Azospira inquinata: one gene and its partner. The protein of the gene in region 1 interacts with the protein of each later gene in a pairwise test. Links are inferred from orthologs where the notes say so. Each region holds a gene or a part of one and is shown on either strand. Other genes may lie near its edges. The genes, in order: kdsB and Azoinq_RS13905.

Evidence for each region.
Region 2: the proteins of kdsB (region 1) and Azoinq_RS13905 interact in binary tests that used the Escherichia coli proteins (3 or more experiments, as listed by UniProt). The link is inferred for Azospira inquinata from one-to-one orthologs.

The regions. Positions count from the first base shown.
Region 1 is NZ_CP064782.1:2,513,375-2,516,648, reverse strand. Bases 1-2,960 are described here. They hold kdsB (3-deoxy-manno-octulosonate cytidylyltransferase), read right to left. Parts: upstream 1,891-2,960; coding sequence 1,111-1,890; downstream 1-1,110. Other genes in these bases: lpxK (tetraacyldisaccharide 4'-kinase), read right to left, coding at 2,024-2,960; Azoinq_RS11525 (Trm112 family protein), read right to left, coding at 1,897-2,073; adk (adenylate kinase), read right to left, coding at 254-907; Azoinq_RS11540 (6-phosphofructokinase), read right to left, coding at 1-76. In the rest of the region: more of lpxK, read right to left, coding at 2,961-3,079; Azoinq_RS11515 (ExbD/TolR family protein), read right to left, coding at 3,152-3,274. UniProt on the Escherichia coli protein: Activates KDO (a required 8-carbon sugar) for incorporation into bacterial lipopolysaccharide in Gram-negative bacteria.
Region 2 is NZ_CP064782.1:3,087,828-3,090,961, reverse strand. The notes cover bases 227-3,046. They hold Azoinq_RS13905 (TetR/AcrR family transcriptional regulator), read left to right. Parts: upstream 227-1,243; coding sequence 1,244-1,849; downstream 1,850-3,046. Other genes in these bases: Azoinq_RS13900 (iron-containing alcohol dehydrogenase), read left to right, coding at 1,900-3,046; Azoinq_RS15165 (AraC family transcriptional regulator), read left to right, coding at 277-1,095. In the rest of the region: Azoinq_RS13915 (MFS transporter), read right to left, coding at 1-186; more of Azoinq_RS13900, read left to right, coding at 3,047-3,057. UniProt on the Escherichia coli protein: Involved in response to both electrophiles and reactive chlorine species (RCS). Represses the transcription of the nemRA-gloA operon by binding to the NemR box.

The DNA of each region.
Region 1 (3,274 bases):
TCACGGCACAGGCAGAAGCGTTGATAACGGCGGTGGGACCGCCGGACTGGGCATAAAAAGCGTTTTTCACCGACATGACAGACCTCGGATTGAGAAAATATTAGGAGCCGGGGCGTCCCCGCCCACTGCGCCCCCTAAACCCCAGGGCCGTTGCGCACACCAAGCGACAACCCGGGCCAGGAGGCCGACTCCAAAGACAAAAACGCAGCCCCCAAGCCTTGGGTGGCTGCGTCTTTTCCTGGGGTGGCGGACCTTACTTCAGGGCCGCGAACGCCCGTTCCTTGATTTCTTCCACACTGCCCACCCCGGCGATTTTCCGGTATTGGGGGGCCTTGGCGTCGCCGGTGGCGGCCCATTGGCCGTAGTAAGTCACCAGGGGTTCGGTCTGGGAGTGATAGACCTCCAGACGTTTTTTCACCGTGGCTTCCTTGTCGTCGTCCCGCTGAATCAGGGCTTCACCGGTCACGTCGTCCTTCCCTTCCACCTTGGGGGGGTTGTACTTAACGTGGTAGGTGCGGCCGGAGGCCACGTGCACCCGGCGGCCGCTCATGCGGTCCACGATGTCCCCATCGGGCACATCGATTTCCAGCACGAAATCGATGGGAACCCCGGCGGCCTTCATGGCTTCCGCCTGGGGAATGGTGCGGGGGAAGCCGTCGAACAGGTAACCGGCCTTGCAGTCATCCTGTTGCAGCCGGTCTTTCACCAGACCGATGATGATGTCGTCGGACACCAGACCGCCCGCATCCATGACCTTCTTGGCTTCCAGGCCCAGGGGGGTGCCGGCCTTGACGGCGGCGCGCAGCATGTCCCCGGTGGAAATCTGGGGAATGCCGAATTTTTCCCGGATGAATTGGGCTTGGGTACCTTTGCCAGCGCCAGGGGCGCCAAGAAGAATCAGTCTCATGAGTTCCTCGAAAGAGAAGCGATCCGTAGGATCGACGGCGGTTGATGGTAAGGGCGGCCCGGCTTTGAAACCGGAACTGCGGTGCTGTTCGGCGGCAGCGGGAGCTGCTTATGGTTGTTTTAAGGGGCGAGGTCCGGCGGGGGAAAATTTTCCGCCCCCCGGGCCTTTTGCGGGAGGGAAATTACCCGCAAAACCTGGGCAGGTCAAACCGGGGAATTCCCTTCCCGGGCGAACCATTGGCGCATCCTTTCCCCGTCTTCCGGGGTGTCCACCCCGGGCATGGGCAGGGCGTCGGCCACGGTCACGCTGATCCGGTAGCCGTGCCAGAGGGCGCGCAGCTGTTCCAGTTTTTCCACCTGTTCCAGAGGCGCGGCTTCCAGCCGCCCGAAAGCCCGGAGAAACCCGGCCCGGTAGGCGTAAAGGCCTATGTGTCGGTAGGCGCCCAGGCCGGGGGGCAGGGTCTGCCGTCCGGCCGCCTGGGCGAAAGCTTCCCGGTCCCAGGGAATGGGGGCCCGGGAAAAGTACAGGGCATCCCCGTCCTTGCGGCAAACCAGCTTCACCACATTGGGATTGAAGAATTCGGCGGCGTCCTGGAGAGGATGGCCCACGGTGGCGATATCGGCGCCGCTGGCCTGCAACTGGTCGGCGGCTTGACGGATCAGCACCGGGTCGATGAGGGGTTCGTCCCCCTGCACATTGACCACCATGGTCCGGTCATCCCAGCCCCGCTGGGCCACCACTTCGGCCAGCCGGTCGGTGCCGGTGGGGTGGTCGGCCCGGGTCATCACCCCCTGGAAGCCGTGGTGTTCTACGGCGGCCAGCACCTCCGGGTGATCCGTGGCCACCCAGACCTCTTCGGCCCCGGAAGCCCGGGCCCGTTCCGCTACCCGCACCACCATGGGCTTGCCCCCCAAATCCAGCAGGGGTTTGGCCGGCAGCCGGGAAGAGGCGTAGCGAGCGGGAATGACGACCTTAAAGCCCATGGCGGCCTATTCCTCGTCCGGCCCCAGGGTCCGGGCTTCTTCTTCCAGCATCACCGGAATGTCGTCCCGCACCGGGAAAGCCAGCTTGCAGGGCTTGCAGACCAGCTCCTGCTTATCCTTCCGATAGTCCAGGCTACCCTTGCAGAGGGGGCACACCAGGATGTCCAGCAGTTTCGCGTCCATGCAAACTCTCCAGAATAAAAGCGCTAATGTCCGGGGTGACCCGGGCGTCCACCGGCAGCACCCAGGCCTCGCCCAGGTGGAGCCGGGCGCATTTTACCCCATCCTTTTCCGTGAGCAGGGCCACCTCCCCGGGGTGCAGGAAGGAAAAATCCTCCACCCGGTAGGCGTGGTGGTCCGGAAAGGGATGGGGCACCACCTCCAGACCCAGGTCCCCCAGGGTGCGGAAAAAGCGCCCCGGGTCGCCAATGCCAGCCACCCCGTGGAGCACCTTACCCGCCAGGTCTTCTGCCCGGCATCGGCGCTCCGGTTCGGCCAGGGCAAGGAATTCCCCCGCCTCCAGACTCATCTGGAAGGCAGGCAAATGGCTGGTACTGCGCAAGGCCAGGGAATCGGGTAATTCGTTATAAACCAGGGCGTGGGCCCGGGCCAGGCGGGACAGGGGTTCCCGCAGGGGACCGGCGGGCAGCAGGCGACCATTACCCGCCCCCCGGGCGTCGAAGACCACAATTTCCACATCCCGGGCCAGCCGGTAGTGTTGCAGGCCGTCGTCGCAGAGCAGCACATCCACCTCCGGATGGGCGGCCAGCAAGGCCCGGCCCGTGGCCACCCGGTCCCGACCCACCCACACGGGCACACCGGTGCGCCGGGCCAGGAGCAGGGGTTCATCCCCCACCACATCCGCCGTGGCCTCGGGAGAAACGGCCTGGGGCCGCAGCACTTCCGCCCCGTAGCCCCGGCTGACAATGGCCGGATGGCGCCCGGCGGCGGCCAGATCCTGGGCCAGACGGGCCACCAGGGGGGTTTTACCCGCGCCCCCCACGGTCAGATTGCCCACCACCACCACGGGCACGGGCAGACGCTCGGTGCGGAGCCAGCCCCAGCGATAGGCCAGACGCCGGCTTTGCACTAGCAAGGTAAAGACCCAGGAGACGGGCAACAGGGCCAGGCCGGTAAGGCCGTCAAGGAAGCGGGAAAAGGGAGGGAGAGGGGCTTCCCGGCGCGGCATAAGCCGGCCGGGGAACCAGATGCGAAGCAGACGCCGCACCGAGGGCGAAGGGGGCATGGGGAAAAGGCGGAGTTACTGGGCGCCGCCCTGACCGCCGGAAGGGGTCTGGGTAGCAAAGGAGATATGGGGATAACCCGCCGTCTGGGCCGCCTGCATCACATCCACCACGCTCTGGTGGGTGGTTTTGGCGTCCGC
Region 2 (3,134 bases), 570 kb from region 1 along the record:
GGTCATGGTTACCCCGATCTGGGTAAAGCTGAGGGAGAAATCCTTCATCAGCCAGGGAAACAGGGGCGCCAACAGCAGGTGGAAAAAGTGGGAAACCCCGTGGGCAAAGCCCACCACGGCGATAATGCCCCCGTCCCGGCGCCCCTCCGGGGCGTCGTTGGCGGAAGCGGCAACAGCAGCGGTCATGGATCTATCCTCGTAATCGGCCCAGGGCAAAAAAGCCCTTTTCTTGACCCGTCTATGCTACCTGGGAAAGGCTTGGCAAAAACAAAGCAATTGGACAATAATTATCGCATCCACGCCAAATCCAGTGCCATGGCCCGCCAAACCTTCCCCAATCTCCATCGTCGCCCCCCCAGCCCGGAAGACCCGGTCACGGTCAATCTCCGCCAGGGGGCGGCGGATATGGAAATTCCCTGGCACAGCCACCCCTGGGGCCAGTTCGCCTATCCGGTGGCGGGCACCATCCGGCTCTCCACGGAAGATACGGCCTGGATCGTCCCGCCCTACCGGGCCATCTGGATTCCCGCCGGGGTGGTGCACCATCTGGTGACCCTGGGGGAAGTGGAGTTGCGCACCCTGTACGTGGATGGGGCCAAATCCCCCCTGCCGGAAAAAACCTGCAAGGTGGTGGCCGTCTCCCATCTGCTGGGGGCGTTGAGCGAGGCCCTGGTAACCACACCGCCCCCGGAAGAGCCCCGCCGCACCATGATCCAGACCCTGCTCCTGGAGGAGCTGCGCCAAGCCCAGCCCCTGGCCCTGGGGCTGCCCATGCCCCGGGACCGGCGCCTCAAGGCCCTCTGCGACGCCCTCCTGGAAAATCCGGCCACGGAACGCCCCCTGGCGGACTGGGCCGCCCAGGTGGGGGCCAGCCCCCGCACCCTGAACCGGCTGTTTCAAAGCGAACTGGGCATGAGCTTCGGGCTCTGGCGCCAGCAACTGCGCCTCTCCCGGGCCGCCACCCTGGTGGCCCAGAACCTGCCCCTGGCCCAGATCGCCAATGAACTGGGCTACGCCAGCCCCAGCGCCTTTACCGCCATGTTCAAGCGGGCCTTCGGCGTTCCTCCCAGCCAGTTTTTCCGCTCCCAGCCTTAGTTCGGCCCCGGCTTCTCTCCAGAAGGCCAGAGTCTCATCGGCCCCTTCCCAGCCAACATCAGAGAAGGGGGCGGGCGTGAGCACCCCAGCAAGCGAGCCCCTTTTTGTTTACTAGACGACCGGTCTAATTTTATTTAGACTGGTGCCCATGAATACTTCATCCCTCCCCCACCCGGACACCCGGGAGCACATTCTGGAAATAGGGGAAGCCATTATTCTGGGCAAAGGTTTCGCCGCCGTGGGACTGGCGGAAATCCTGGGCAGCGCCCAGGTGCCCAAGGGCTCCTTCTACCATTACTTCCGCTCCAAGGAACAGTTCGGCACCGCCCTGCTGGAGCGGTATTTCGACCGCTATCTGGCCGACCTGGACCGGCTGCTGACCACCCCCCAGGCCGCCACCGGCCTGCTGGACTACTGGGAAAGCTGGCGCCGCCACCAGGGAGGCTGCCGGGCCGAGGAACAATGTCTGGTGGTAAAGCTGTCCGCCGAGGTAGCCGACCTGTCCGTGGCCATGCGGGAAGCCCTGGATCAGGGCACCCGGCGCATCATAGCCCGCCTGGCGGAAGCCCTGGCCACCGGGCAAAAAGATGGTTCCCTGCCCGCCCTGGCAAATCCCTCGGCCACCGCCCTGGAGCTTTACGCCCTGTGGCTGGGCGCCAGCCTGCTCACCAAGCTACGCCTGGATGCAAGCGCCCTGGACCAGGCCATGGCCCTTACCCGTTCCCGCCTGGGTCTTCCTCCGACCCAGGCTTAGCTTTCCGGACCGCCCTGCGGTCCGCCCCTTTCCCCCTACAGGAGACTGCCATGCAGAACTTCGACTATTACAACCCCACCCACATCATTTTCGGCAAAGGCCGCATCGCCGACCTGGACAAGCAGGTCCCCGCGAACGCCCGGGTCCTGATCACCTACGGCGGCGGCAGCGTGCGCAAAAACGGCACCCTGGACGAGGTCAAAGCCGCCCTGGGTCAGCGCCATGTGCTGGAATTTTCCGGTATCGAACCCAATCCGGCCTATGAAACCCTGCTGCCCGCCGTGGAACTGGTGCGTCGGGAAAAAATCGACTTCCTCCTGGCCGTGGGGGGCGGTTCGGTGATTGACGGCACCAAATTCATCGCCGCCGCTGCCTGCTACGCGGGCGATCCCTGGGAAATTCTCACCAGCCATGGCGCCAAGGTCACCGGCGCCCTGCCCCTGGGCACCGTGCTGACCCTGCCTGCCACCGGCTCGGAAATGAACAACGGGGCGGTGGTAACTCGCAAGGAGCTAAAAGCCAAGCTGCCCTTCCTCCACCCCGCCGTTTATCCCCGCTTTTCCGTGCTGGACCCCACCAAGACCTTTACCCTGCCTCCCCGCCAGATTGCCAATGGGGTGGTGGATGCCTTCGTCCATGTCATGGAGCAGTACCTGACCTACCCGGTGAATTCCCCGGTCCAGGACCGCTTTGCCGAAAGCCTGCTGCAAACCCTGGTGGAAATCGGGCCCCAGGCCCTGGCCAATCCCCAGGATTACGACATCCGGGCCAATGTGATGTGGACCGCCACCCTGGCCCTGAACGGCCTCATCGCCTGCGGCGTGCCCCAGGACTGGGCCACCCACATGATCGGCCATGAACTCACCGCCCTTTACGGCATGGATCACGGCCAGACCCTGGCGGTGGTGCTGCCCGCCATGATGGATGAACGGCGCCAGGCCAAGGAAGCCAAGCTGCTCCAGTACGGGGAACGGGTCTGGGGTATTCGGGAAGGTAGCGTGGCTGCCCGTATTGACGCCGCCATCGCCAAAACCCGGGAATTCTTTGAGGCCATGGGCACCAAAACCCGCCTGGCGGATTACGGAGTGGGCCAGGATGGGGTGGATCAGGTCATCGCCCAGTTGCAAACCCACGGCATGACGGCCCTGGGGGAAACCCGGGAAGTGACGCCGGAAGTGAGCCGCCGGGTGCTGGAACGGAGCCTCTAAGCCCCATTCCATCGCCGGAGCCCGGGGCCGCCCCGGGTTCCTCCCCATGGCGCCGGGAGTTTCCCCGGCGTTTTCCG